3 regions of the Alkalibaculum bacchi genome follow, and region 1 is predicted to be linked to each of the others. Evidence: riboswitches for the same ligand, from Rfam matches in the RefSeq annotation. Region 1 holds a riboswitch; each other region holds the start of a gene.
The links. A riboswitch is a leader RNA that binds a small molecule or an ion and turns the genes downstream of it on or off. The one in region 1 is predicted to bind thiamine pyrophosphate.
Positions count from the first base shown of each region.

Region 1 (4,586 bases):
CTTGCCCCTGAGGATATTACAGAGATTAGCGACTTATCTAAATTACCTTTTACTACAAAGCAAGATTTAAGAGACAGTTACCCCTACGGACTCTTTGCAGCGCCATTATCGGAAATCGTTCGAATTCACGCTTCATCTGGTACTACTGGTAAACCTACTGTTGTAGGATATACTAGAGAGGATATAAGTAATTGGGCTGAACTATGTGCACGTGCTTTTGTAGCTGCAGGCGCTGACTCCAATTCAGTAGTGCAGGTCTCTTATGGGTATGGCTTATTCACAGGTGGACTTGGGATTCATTATGGTGCAGAAAAGCTTGGTGCATCTGTTATACCTATGTCTGGCGGTAATACAGAAAGACAAATTATGCTTATGAAGGATTTTCACAGCACCTTGCTAGCTTGTACTCCTTCTTACGCCATATATTTAGCAGAAGCCATCGAACAATATGGCATTGATCCTGGAGAGATCAAACTAAAATCAGGTATATTTGGCGCAGAGCCTTGGTCTGAAAATATGAGAAAAAAGATTGAAGAAAGACTTCATATTTCTGCTCATGATATTTACGGATTATCGGAAATCATGGGACCTGGAGTAGCCATCGAATGCCAATGCAAAAACGGCATGCATATTTGGGAAGATCACTTTCTTCCAGAAATTATTGATCCAAACACTTTAGAGCCATTACCATATGGGGCACCTGGAGAGCTCGTATTTACTACTTTGACAAAGGAAGGCATTCCAGTTCTGCGCTATAGGACGAGAGACCTTTCTGTTTTACATAAAGAAGTATGTGAATGTGGCAGAACTCACGTCCGAATGGAAAGAGTATCCGGAAGAAGTGATGATATGCTCATCATTCGAGGGGTAAATGTATTCCCATCTCAAATCGAAAGTGTTTTAATGGAATTTGGTAATGTAGAACCACATTACTTGCTTATCGTCACTAGAGAAGGTACTTTAGATAATCTAGAGATACAAATAGAACTTTCTGAGGAATTATTCTCAGATCGAATTAGCAATCTAGAAGAATTAGAACGCAAGATAAAACAAAAAATCCACTCTGTTTTACAGATAAGTGCTAAAATCAGGTTAGTAGAACCTAAGAGCATACCAAGAAGTGAAGGAAAAGCAAAACGTGTAATTGATAAACGAAATCTACAAGGGGAGTGATAAAATGATTAAACAAGTTTCTGTATTTTTAGAAAATAAGAAAGGTCGTCTCTCAGAAGCCTTAGAAATTCTTCATAAAAATGATATTAATCTCCGCTCTTTGACCATCGCCGAGACTACAGACTATGGCATTTTGAGATTGATTCCTAACAAACCAGAACAAGCAGCAGAAAAACTAAAAGAGGCTGGCTTTGTAGTAAATCAGACTAAAGTTTTAGCTATTGAAGTAAATGATAGTCCAGGATCTATGCTCACTGTTATCAAAGGCCTCTCTATGTCTGATATTGATATAGAATACTCTTATTGTTGTTTACCGGTACATGAACACAAAGTAGTAATCATCCTAAAAGTATCCGACAGCGAAAAAGCCATAGAGCTATTACGCCAAAGCTCCTGCGCAAAGTTGATAGAAGCAGAAGCCTTCGCATAAAATTGCCTTCGGCAATTTAGCTATCAGCAACCAGTCACTAGTCACTAGCATTAGGGGATTCCTTTGGGGTCACAGATCCTTCGCTAACGCTCTAGGATGACTCGGCAGTAGCTAGGGTCAAAAGTAGAATATTCTAGATGTATAACAAAGGGGGTGATCGAAGATCACCCCATCTTACTCTCGCCTATAGGCGAGAGTTTTGTTGTTTTTCCGCTTTCAGTATTCCGCTTTCAGCATTCCGCTTTCAGCTTTTATGGTTTTGCTGACCACCTGACCACCTTGTCACCTGACCACCTTATTCTTCACCTCATTAATTGCATTTCTCACCGTAGGTATCGCTAATAGTATACACGTTAATAAGGCTTCTGCCCCCATATAAGAACCATTGTAGATGGTAGAGTACATAAATGCCCCTTGCCCTTCTGGTGCATAGGATGCAAAGAAGATGACACCTGATAATACACTGCACACAAGTCTTCCAAGAACACCTAAGAGATACGTAGGTATAATGCCCCGTTTTGCAAGTACTGCCCCCATGCCTAAAGAGCCAAACGCTAAGAGATAGTCCATCAGCATTTGAACTGGATGAATAACATAAGGATTAATTAAAAGATCTAGTAATCCAAATGCAACTCCAGCTAATATTCCTTGTCGCACACCAAAGTAATATCCAATCATTACAATAAACAACATTGAAAAAGGCGTAATAGAACCTCCTTGTGGCATGCGAAATAAAGTAATCTGGTTGAGTACATAAGCTACAGCTACAGCAATTGCAGAATATGTAAGGGCCTTTATATTATTATCCCCCTTTTTACTTAGCTTAAAAATAAGTGCAAAAGCAAGTACGATGAGTACTACTACAAAAATTTGACCTTGCATAGACTCAAAAAAACTTTGTAACATAAAAAAACCTCCTATTTTTTCGCTTGGAGGTATTGACTAAAAACCGCTTCCCTACGCCAGCATTATCTGGATCAGGTCCAAAGGGTTAATCTCAGCCAAAAGGCTCCCCTAGCGAAAAACTATTTATATATTTTTATTTATTATAAACTTACTCATCTAATATGTCAATGTTCAATTTGTTTATACAAAGAATTTGCGTTTCAATCCATATTCTAAAGCAGCTTCTACATCAATCCTTAAAGGACCCTTTCTTCGAATAACAAAGCCAAGAAGCTCTCCACTTTCAAAAGGTAGAATTCTTTCACCATCTAAGGCAATGGTACCCTTTTGAGTAGGCTTAGACACATACATTTGATTTAACTCCATCTTTGAAGGGGTTTCACATTCTACAGTAGTCATTTTTCCAGCAGTAAAAGGAGCCAATACCTTTTTGCGACCACAATGTAGTCGAGTGCGATATCCAAAATCATCCGAATAAGTTGAGAGTGCTTGAACACCGATAATAGAAGAAAATCCTATTGAAGCAGGATGTGATCTAGAAACAATTAGTTCTGAAATATCCTTTATATTTTCTATTGCTCTATTTCCTACAAATATTTGATTGGTAATAGCTACATCAATTAAGGCGTAGTCAATAATTTCTCCATTTTTGTAGACTTCAATAATCTTATCGTGAATAATATAATCATCTTGCATACCGTATTCGCATAAAATTGCTGCAGCCATTCCTACTGTAGTACCTTCATAAAATCGTGGATAAACATTATTGGTTCCAGTAGATATGGGAATAATAGGTATATTAGAATTTTTTGCTGCAACTAATCTATTGGTCCCATCCCCACCTAGTATAATGATACAATGGACTCCTAGTTTTATAAACTCATTTGTCGCTTGTATTGTATCTTCATATGTACCCATTATTCTAAAGTCTAGTATCTCTACATCTGCCTTTAAATCTCCATTTAGCTCCAAACTCGATTTTGCATTGGATCCCATCTCGCTATTGTCTGGCATTATAAATATTTTTTCTACTCCTAAATCTTGAGCGCCTAGAATCATTCTCTCCATAAGGTTGACTTTTTCGTGATTACTGATTGTAGTAGCATAGGAGTATAGTCTTCGAACGTCTTTTCCTGAATTTGGATTCGCAATTATACCAATGCTCTTCAAAATATCATCTCCGTATATTCACTTTCGTACTATTCATCAACATAAGACATAGCAATAGCTCCTGGTCCTGCATGTGTTCCAACTACAGCACCTACAATGGATTCAACGATATAATTTGCATCATATTCTTCTACTAATATCTTTTTTAAATCTTCTAAGTATTCTGTCGCTCCTGTATGAAGCATATATACAGGCTTATCTTTGAGGCTTACTCTATTTTTAGACAAATAATTTCGCACCCAATTTAATGCCTTTTTTTTCCCTCTTACTTTATCTTTTGCTACAAGTTCTCCGTTAGAAAAAGTCAATATGGGTTTTATGTTTAGCATACTACCTAAGAGAGCTTGGCTTGATGATAATCTCCCACCCTTTTTTAAGTACTCTAATGTGTCTACAATCATAAGAGTCTCGTTCTTAGGAATCATATCATTTATTTTATTGACAATTTCTTTTCTGCTCTTCCCTTCTTTAGCCATCTTAGCAGCATAGTGAACCATCAGAGCCTCTCCTAATGTTACCATTTTTGAATCAATAATGCTAATTTTATCGCTATCTAGAGTATTTTTTGCTATCATCGCTGAATTATACGTTCCACTCATACTTGAGGACATGAAAATACCAATAACTTCATCTCCAGAATGAATGATAGATTTAAAAATATCTATAAACTCAGCTGGAGTTACCTGAGAAGTGCTGGGAATGCCATCAAAGGATTCAAGCTTTTCATAAAATTGACTAGGGGATATTTCTTCACGATCTCTATAGGATTCTAATCCAAAATGGACAGTCAAAGGTACAACCTTTATATTATATTTTTTCTCTTCATCAACACTAATATCACTAGCGCTATCAGTGACAATTTGAATAGCCATGTAACACCTCTATTCTTCTCCATATTTATTTGTAA
Region 1 covers NZ_QNRX01000010.1:5,570-10,155, forward strand. Annotated here, with positions in the region: gene DES36_RS08420 (phenylacetate--CoA ligase family protein) at 1-1,173, shown strand, start outside; gene DES36_RS08425 (ACT domain-containing protein) at 1,178-1,603, shown strand; gene thiT (energy-coupled thiamine transporter ThiT) at 1,886-2,509, opposite strand; TPP riboswitch at 2,541-2,629, opposite strand; gene DES36_RS08435 (NAD(+)/NADH kinase) at 2,690-3,679, opposite strand; gene DES36_RS08440 (DegV family protein) at 3,709-4,551, opposite strand; gene DES36_RS08445 (MarR family winged helix-turn-helix transcriptional regulator) at 4,561-4,586, opposite strand, start outside.

Region 2 (4,586 bases), on a different contig from region 1:
AAGAAAGGTTCTACACCTGTAGCCCTTGCTGAATTAAAAGATGTATACAGCTCTAAAAAGGTATTTATTGTAACAGATACATTCTTATATAAGAGTGGCGCCACTAAAGCAGTTACAGATCAATTAGATGACTATGGCATTACTCATACTACATTCTACGATGTAGCTCCAGATCCAACTTTAGCGACTGCAAACAAAGGTGTTGCAGCTATGAGAGCTTTTGAACCAGATTGTATTATTGCAATCGGTGGAGGTTCTGCTATGGATGCTGCTAAGATTATGTGGATTATGTACGAACATCCAGAAGCTGAATTTACTGATTTAGCAATGAGATTTATGGATATTAGAAAGAGAGTATACACATTCCCTAAGATGGGCGAAAAAGCTATCCTGATTTGTATCGCAACAACATCAGGTACTGGTTCTGAAGTAACTCCATTTGCTATTATTACTGATGAACAAACACAAATTAAATACTCACTAGCTGATTATAATATATTACCAACAATCGCAATAAGTGATGCTGACAATATGATGAACCAACCAAAAGGCTTAACAGCAGCTTCTGGTATTGACGTATTAACTCATGCAATAGAAGCTTATGTTTCAACATTTGCTACTGACTACACAAATGGATTTGCTTTAACAGCAGCAAAACTAGTTTTTGAATATTTACCAAGAGCATACAAATATGGCGCAGAAGATGTAGAAGCTCGTGAAAAAATGTCTAATGCATCTACTCTTGCAGCTCTTGCCTTCTCTAATGCATTCCTAGGTATTAACCACTCTTTAGCACATAAACTAGGAGCAAACTTCCATGTACCACATGGTATTGCAAATGCATTATTGATGACAAATGTTATGAAATACAATGCTACAGAAGCTCCAAAAATGGCTACTTTCTCTCAATACAAGTATCCTCAAGCATTAAAACGCTATGCTGAAGTTGCTGCATATGTAGGAATATCAGGCAAGACCGATCAAGAAAAATTTGATGGTTTAGTAGCAAAAATAGAAGAATTAAAAGCAACTATCAATATTCCTAAGTCTATTAAAGAATTCGGAGTAGACGAAAAAGAATTCATGGCTAAAGTTGATGCAATGGCTGAACAAGCATTTGATGATCAATGTACAGGTGCAAACCCAAGATACCCACTCATCAGCGAACTTAAAGAATTATATATTCAATCATTTAAATAAAACATATCTAAAAGACGCTAGGTTAAATACCTAGCGTCTTTTAAGCGTATGAGGGTAAAAAAATATGAAAAAAGAAAAATAGTAAGTATATTTAGACCGTAGAAGATGGTGGGCACTGTGAAATATGGATAGACTATAATACGCAATATGGTGATAAAGTAGATAGCTTTCTGACAGGTATCATTACTTTTTAGAAGAATCGGGATTATATTTTAATATGATCCCGATTTTTGTTAGAATTACTTTTACTCTTCGTTTTGGAATAACTCATCAATCTCAAATAATGTACCTTCTGGAAATAAAGTACCTTTAGTAATCAAATTAAAAATTGTTTTAAGTAGTATTACAAATTCCCATTTTCTTTCCATTATACATTTCTCCTTTAGTAATAGTTTTTCTTTAGGAGTATAGTTGATGGTATTTTTTAATATAATTTATTTTGCTATCGCAAAAATAAAAAATACCCCCAACAAAATTAGGGGTATGATTACATTTCAATACTCCTCTTTTGGTAACCGGCTGCCATTCACACAAGTGAAAGGCCCTTGGCTTTGCGTCCCCATCTTTCGAAGGGTTTGCCATTAACGTTGAAAAGTTATTTATTTAATATAGATTATCACAAATATTGAATAAATTCAACAATTTTCTATTTATAGAATTGATAGTATAATGTAGAAAAGACAAAAATTACGTTGGGGTTGACAATTTTATCTAGAAGAGTTATTATAAGGTATATTTGCAGGGGGACTTAATGTTGAGAAGGCTTTTAGCCTGACCCTTTGAACCTGTCGGTTAATACCGTCGTAGGGAAGCAATATACATTGATATGTGTTGTTTGTGTACATATTTGGTGCTTGCCCTCTGGGAAGCACCTTTTTTCGTGTAACAAGGTCGCGACGAAGTGACTGTCGAGGTTGCAGAGCGAGTAAAAACGTCAATTGTCATACACAACAAAATCGATGTTTTCTTATGAGGTATCCTAACTGCATTTAAATAAAGTTAAGGAGAATCAAGATGTCTTACAAAACTCAAATGGAAGCAGCTAAAAAAGGTATTATTACAGAAGAAATGAAGGTAGTCGCAAAAAAAGAACAATTCTCAGAGGAGAAGCTTAGAGACTTAGTGGCATATGGTAGGATAGCAATACCAGCGAACTCAAATCACAAATCTTTAAGCCCAGAAGGAATTGGAGAAGGACTAAGAACTAAAATTAATGTAAATTTAGGGGTATCTGGAGATTGTATTGATCACACACAAGAGATGCAAAAGGTAAAAATGGCCATAGATTTAGGTGCAGAAGCGATTATGGATTTAAGTAATTACGGCAAAACCAATACTTTTCGACAACAACTCATCTCTTATTCCAAGGCGATGATTGGTACTGTACCTATGTATGACGCCATAGGCTATCTTGAAAAAGATCTCGCAAAAATATCTGCTACAGATTTTCTAAAGGTCATTGAAGCTCATGCAAAGCAGGGTGTAGATTTTATGACAATACATGCAGGTATCAATAAAAAGGCAGTTGAAAGTTTTAAGCGCACAAACAGATTGACCAATATCGTCTCTCGTGGTGGTTCTTTGATTTTTGCTTGGATGGAAATGACAGGTAATGAAAATCCTTTTTACGAATATTACGATGACATTTTAGTGATCCTTAGACAGTACGATGTAACCATTAGTTTAGGAGATGCATTAAGACCAGGAAGCATTAACGATAGTACAGATGCTGGACAAATTAGTGAATTAATCGAACTAGGAAGCTTAACAAAGCGAGCTTGGGAGAGAGATGTTCAAGTTATGGTAGAAGGACCAGGTCATATGGCAATGAATGAAATTGCAGCAAATATGGCTCTTCAAAAAAGGCTTTGTTATGGGGCGCCATTTTATGTTTTAGGACCAATCGTTACAGATATAGCACCTGGATATGATCATATTACATCAGCTATTGGTAGTGCAATTGCGGCATCTCATGGAGCGGATTTCTTGTGTTATGTAACACCTGCAGAGCATTTGCGCTTACCAGATTTAGGAGATGTGAAAGAAGGAATTATTGCATCAAAAATTGCTGCTCATGCAGCTGATATTGCAAAGGGAATACCAAATGCACGTGAGTGGGATAATAAAATGAGCGATGCAAGGCGACGAATTGATTGGGAAGAGATGTTTTCCCTTGCTATAGATGGTAAAAAGGCAAGAGAGTATTTCGAAAGCACGCCTCCTTCTGACGATGAAAGTTGTTCTATGTGCGGAAAAATGTGCGCTATGAGAACAACGAATAAGGTTTTAAAAGGTGAAAAGGTTGAGTTTTTATAATGAAAAATAATGAAATAAAAAAATTGTCTATTGCTGGAATTTTATGTACCATTGCCATTGTTGGTAGCTTATTCTCTTTTCCCGTATTTGGAAGTAAATGTGCTCCTATTCAGCATATGGTAAATATTATCTGTGCTGTAATATTAGGACCTTGGTATGGTGTAGGCGTAGCTTTTGTAGCAAGTTTCCTTCGGAATCTTCTTGGACTCGGTAGCCTTATGGCTTTTCCAGGAAGTATGTTTGGCGCTTTGCTGTGCGGAATTGTATACTACAAAACAAAAAACATATCCTTAACTTTGATTGCTGAAGCCTTTGGTACGTCTATACTTGGAGGATTGAGTGCTTACCCTGTTGCCATACTTTTAATGGGTAAAAGTGCTGGAGATATTGCTTTTTATGCTTATATTGTACCGTTTCTGATCTCAACAGTAGGTGGTGCCTTTTTTTCTGCAATTCTCTTAAGTTCTTTAAAGAAAACAGGACTACACAAGACAATGACTCAAGAGGAGGGGGGGATTCATAATGCTTAGAGAAATTCTTGAAAATGTAAAAAGAACTTCTCCTTTGGTTCACAATATTACAAACTATGTAACGGTTAATGATTGTGCAAATATCCTTATTGCTTGTGGTGGTTCGCCTATCATGGCAGATGATATTGATGAGGTAGAGGATATTACAAGGATTTGCGGTGGATTAAATATTAATATCGGAACACTAAACCAGCGGACCATTCCTGCTATGCTTGCAGCAGGAAAGAGGGCAAACCAGCTTAGTCATCCTATTGTATTAGATCCAGTAGGTGCTGGGGCATCAGCCCTTCGAACAAAAACAGCTATGGAACTTATAGAACACATTGAGTTTACTGTCATTCGTGGTAATGCTTCAGAAATTAAAACTTTAGCTTTAGGCCAAGGCACTACTAGAGGGGTGGATGCTGACTTATCCGACAGCATAACGAAAGACAGCCTAGAGCAAGCCATATCCTTTGCAAAAGACTTTTCAAGGAAAACCGGCTCAATCATAGCTATTACTGGCGCCATTGATCTAGTGGCTTACAATGAAAAAGCATA
Region 2 covers NZ_QNRX01000007.1:63,793-68,378, reverse strand. Annotated here, with positions in the region: gene adhE (bifunctional acetaldehyde-CoA/alcohol dehydrogenase) at 1-1,200, shown strand, start outside; gene DES36_RS15295 (hypothetical protein) at 1,446-1,568, opposite strand; cyclic di-GMP riboswitch class I at 1,708-1,790, opposite strand; TPP riboswitch at 1,931-2,028, shown strand; gene thiC (phosphomethylpyrimidine synthase ThiC) at 2,215-3,516, shown strand; gene thiW (energy coupling factor transporter S component ThiW) at 3,516-4,046, shown strand; gene thiM (hydroxyethylthiazole kinase) at 4,039-4,586, shown strand, end outside.
Region 2: another riboswitch for thiamine pyrophosphate. It lies ahead of thiC (phosphomethylpyrimidine synthase ThiC); the one in region 1 lies ahead of thiT (energy-coupled thiamine transporter ThiT).

Region 3 (4,586 bases), on a different contig from region 1:
TCTTAAAGGGTAGATCTATTTATATTACTAACTGGGAAGTGAAATCCCCATTAGTAATTTTATTAAGGAGCAATTGATGAAAGTGATTTTGTTAAAATCATAGAGTTCTCATAAATTTAGAAACACTCAGTCTCGTCACTAGTGTCTCTATGTTGAAGATTGATTTACTGATATTAACCAAACTTGTCCCTACTGAGCCATTTAAAATCCACTTAGTGACTTAAAAACTTGACCCAAAATTCCACGTCCCTTGAATTAGTACGTCTGATTTTTGGATTGCTGACTAAAAATCAGATCTACTCCAAGGATAAAGTTAGAGACATCCAATAAAATATTTTTCTCTCCTAAACCTATTTTTATTGAAAACCATAGGTTCTATTAAAATTACTCTTTTTTAAAAGTTATGTTTGATTTATTTAAAAATCTCTTCTTGACATATTACTAGATTGCTTAATATTATTTGACATAATACCGGTCAATCTTTTATTATTAGCAATATTGCCTATTACACATATAAAGACTGAAACAAGAACTGGTAATGAAAATGCTATTAATAGTTTATCTGCAATAAAGAAGGGAATACCTGAAACCACTCCCAGTACTGCTGCCAGTAAGGCAACTTCTTCTGTTAGTTTAGGGTTAAAGAGCCCATAGAAGAGGGGGAAGAATACTCCTACACATATTAAATCTGCTACGAAGAATAGATAAAGAACACTAAAACCCTTTGATGCAATTAAGACTGCTGGTATCATTAGTAGCACTGTAATGATCCTTGCAAATTTTAAGGGAGACTCCATTTTAATGTTTTTAAATAACTTCTGGCTGTCAATTGTAATTGTAGCTACCGTCGCATTTAAAAGTGTATCTACTGTACTCATTACTAACACTAGGGCCAATATAAAAACACCTAATATTAAGCCATTGGGAAACAGTTCATAAACTAAGGAAAATAGTGCAACTGATGGACTTTCAGAGACTTCCATACCTGTGGAAACTATTCCTAAAAACCCTGATACAAACATTATAGGTAAAACAAGCAATATGCATGTGATTAAAGACTTTCTTAAGGTTGCATTATCTTTTCCAGCATAAACCCTCTGCCAATATCCCTGATGAAATAAGTTTGAGGCAAATACTGCTATACAAAGAGTTAAACCATATTCAATTCCCCCAATATTTTTAAAATTCAGCAAGTCAGGTGCATTTAATCTAGTTTGTCTTATTATTTCTCCATATCCTCCACCATAATATCCAACACCCCACACTACTACTATTAGTAGGACCCCTATTAGAACCATTTGGATCATATCAGTGAACATAGATGCTCTAAGTCCACCATAGGCCGTATAGATCAGGGTCCCTAGACCTATTAACATTGCTGTATAAAACAGGGGGACTCCTGATAGCTGGTAGGCTACTAAACCTATGGCAGTGAGTTCAGCTACCAGATGAACAAACATATAAAATAGTGATAATAAGACTGTTAAAAGATGCATTTTTGCCCCATATCTTTTTTGAGCAAAATCATTTAAGGTACTTCCCTCTGGGAGATAGGACTTGATTTTAGGTCCTATAACAAGGAAGGCTATATACAAACTTGCTACACCAATTCCATAGCCAATAATGGTTGTAATTCCTCCTATTGATCCAGCTTCTGGGGGCGTAAATAAAATAAAGACCCCTAAAAAGGATGCTAGAAAGGTAGCAGATAATATCCCTCTTCCCGTACTTCCTCTGGCTGTTAAAAAATCATCTGTACTTCCTAACCTACCACTACTATAGACTATACCAATAATTGTAAAGCTAATGACTGTAATACTCAATAAAAACATTACTGTAAAAGTCGAAATCATCTTTGGCCTCCAAAATTTTATATTATAGTTTCCTATCTAAAAATATTTAATAGCTCTTCTGTTGCCTTCTTTATATCTTTTTCCCCTAAAATTGCCGAAACTACAGCCAAGGAATATCCAGTCGATCATTAATTATTAGAGGTATATCATATTTTTTAGTTATTTCCTGTATTCCATGTTTGCTCTAATAAAATCAATTTTCATAAGTGCCTTAAAGATAATCCATCCCGTAATAACACCAACAACTGAACTGAGAATAAAGGGACCTACATAGAAAAATAGTGCCATTTCCTTACCCATTAGATATTTTGCAACAGGGTAGGACACCAGTGCACCAAGTATACCAGTGCCAAAGATTTCTCCTAGGGCTGCATAAATGAGACTTTTTCCCTTTTTAAACAATAGACCTGCAAGAAGTACCCCTATCATACTTCCAGGAAAGGCTAGTAATGAGCCGGTACCCAATAGATTTCTTAATAAAGAAATTGCAAAGGCTACTCCAACACCATAGGCAGGTCCAAAAAATACCGCAGTTAAGAGATTTATCCCATGTTGTACTGGAAAAGCCTTGGCCATCCCTATAGGTAGGTAAATAATATGGGAGCTCACTACCCCTACTGCTGTAAGTAAAGACACTGCTGTAAGTTTTTTTAGTTCCAAGATTCATCCTCCTTTAAATAAAAAAGCACAGACCTGAGTGTAGAGTCTGTGCTTTTTTTATATTGAAAATTATACCTCAATATAATACACTTCCCTACGCTAGTATTATCTAGATCAGGTTAAGGGATCAAAGACATTAAAGGGTCTTTTTCTCAGCTGACCTATTCAGCTCTCCCAGTGATTAATTATTATTATATTTTATAATTGCATGATAACATATTGAGCCTAAACTTCAAACTTCAATGATAAATATTAATAACTTACAATTTCCTTAAAGCTTTTCCATATTTGCAAAATAAAATCCCATATGAGTTTCAATCATAATTCCATTTGTATCATTTATGTGCTGGATTTGTACAATTACCAGAAGTGTATATTGTTTTAATATATTTGCATATCACATTTTCAGTAAGGCTTTCTATATTTCCACTTTCTTTAAGTTCCTTATCAAAAGCTTCTATACGCTTATTATTCTCTTCAGTAGACTCCTGTAATTGGTCTTTTATCTCTATAAAATACTCTCTTGAAATCTTGCTAAACTTATAATTTTCAAATTCTATTCTTTTCTTATTTGAAAGTTCATCATTTTTATCATAGAGTTTTTTCTGTTCCTGTAGAAGTCTTTCCCTTTCTGTCTTGTCTGTATGGAATCGATCTTTAAAAATTTCAAAAACATCGCCTACGGGGACAGTCCCCCTATACAGTAGAGTGATGTAGTAAATGGGTTGAGTTATAAAAAATCACTCTACATTCCAAGGATTCATCTAAGATGATTTCATTTTCTTCATATAATAATGGGCCATAATCAAATATCAAACCCCATCTGCACTATCATTTCCTTATCTTCACTAATATTATGGCCAGAAGTTGTTAATAAATCTCCTGTTATAGTGGCATTAGCACCTGCACGAAAGGCACTCTTTCCAGAATCTTTCATCAGGCTTCTCCCAGCTGCTAATCTAATACTAGCTGTTGGATTTATAAAACGAAATATAGCTATGGTTCTTAATATCTCATCTTCTGTTAGTGGTTCAAGCAATTCAAAGGGTGTGCCTTTAATTGGCATTAAAACATTAATAGGAATAGACTGTACTTCAAGTTCTGCTAAGCTAATAGCCATATCTAAACGATCTTGGAATGTCTCACCCATTCCAATAATACCACCAGAGCAGACCCTTAATCCTATCTTCTGAGCTCCCCTTATAACACTAATCTTATCCTCATAACTATGGGTAGTGCAAATATTATTGAAGTTTCTTATTGAAGTTTCAATATTTTGGTGATACATAGAAACACCATTTTCCTTAAGAGCAAGCAGTGCCTGATCAGAAAGTATGCCATGGGATGCACATAAATCAATCTTACATTCTTCATGCATCATTTTATAAGCCAAACAAACTTCTTTTAATTCTTTTTCGTTTAAATCACGACCGGCTGTTACAATAGAATAACGGTGCACCTTTTTATCAGCATGTTTCTTGCAATCAGCTAGAATCTCTTGCCTATGTAGCAAACTATATTCCTTGGCATCCGTATGAAAATGAGAACTTTGAGAACAAAACTTGCAATCTTCACTGCATCTGCCACCTTTGCCATTAATAATAGAACATAGGTCAATACTATTACCACACAATTCTTCCCGAATATTATCCGCCCCTCGGCAAAGGTCTTTCAAAGAAATAGTCCTAAAGAAACTTAAATCATCTCCCCGTATTAACCTTCTCCCCTCAATTATTTCCTGTACCAATCCTTGTATTTCCATATTACCTTCTCCCTTGTTGTTATGTTTTTTATGTTTAAGATATTAGATATTGATTGCCTTTGTATGATTATAGCTTATAAAAAAATGATTGTAAACTAATTTTAAAATATAGGTTTACAATCACGTTTTACCAGCTCACTTTTGCTATTTACATTTTTTGCTATAATTTTTACTTAATGGGAGTTTAAGGGACGGGACTTTTCAAGTCACAGGATTAGAGTCAGCTTTTTATGACCCAAAATTCCACGTTCCACGTGAAGGATGTCCCTGAGGTCGGGTTTCAGGTCAGGTACTCGTTATAAAAAAATTCA
Region 3 covers NZ_QNRX01000016.1:13,449-18,034, forward strand. Annotated here, with positions in the region: gene DES36_RS11335 (sodium:solute symporter family transporter) at 417-1,853, opposite strand; gene thiW (energy coupling factor transporter S component ThiW) at 2,013-2,513, opposite strand; TPP riboswitch at 2,588-2,699, opposite strand; gene bioB (biotin synthase BioB) at 3,319-4,269, opposite strand.
Region 3: another riboswitch for thiamine pyrophosphate. It lies ahead of thiW (energy coupling factor transporter S component ThiW); the one in region 1 lies ahead of thiT (energy-coupled thiamine transporter ThiT).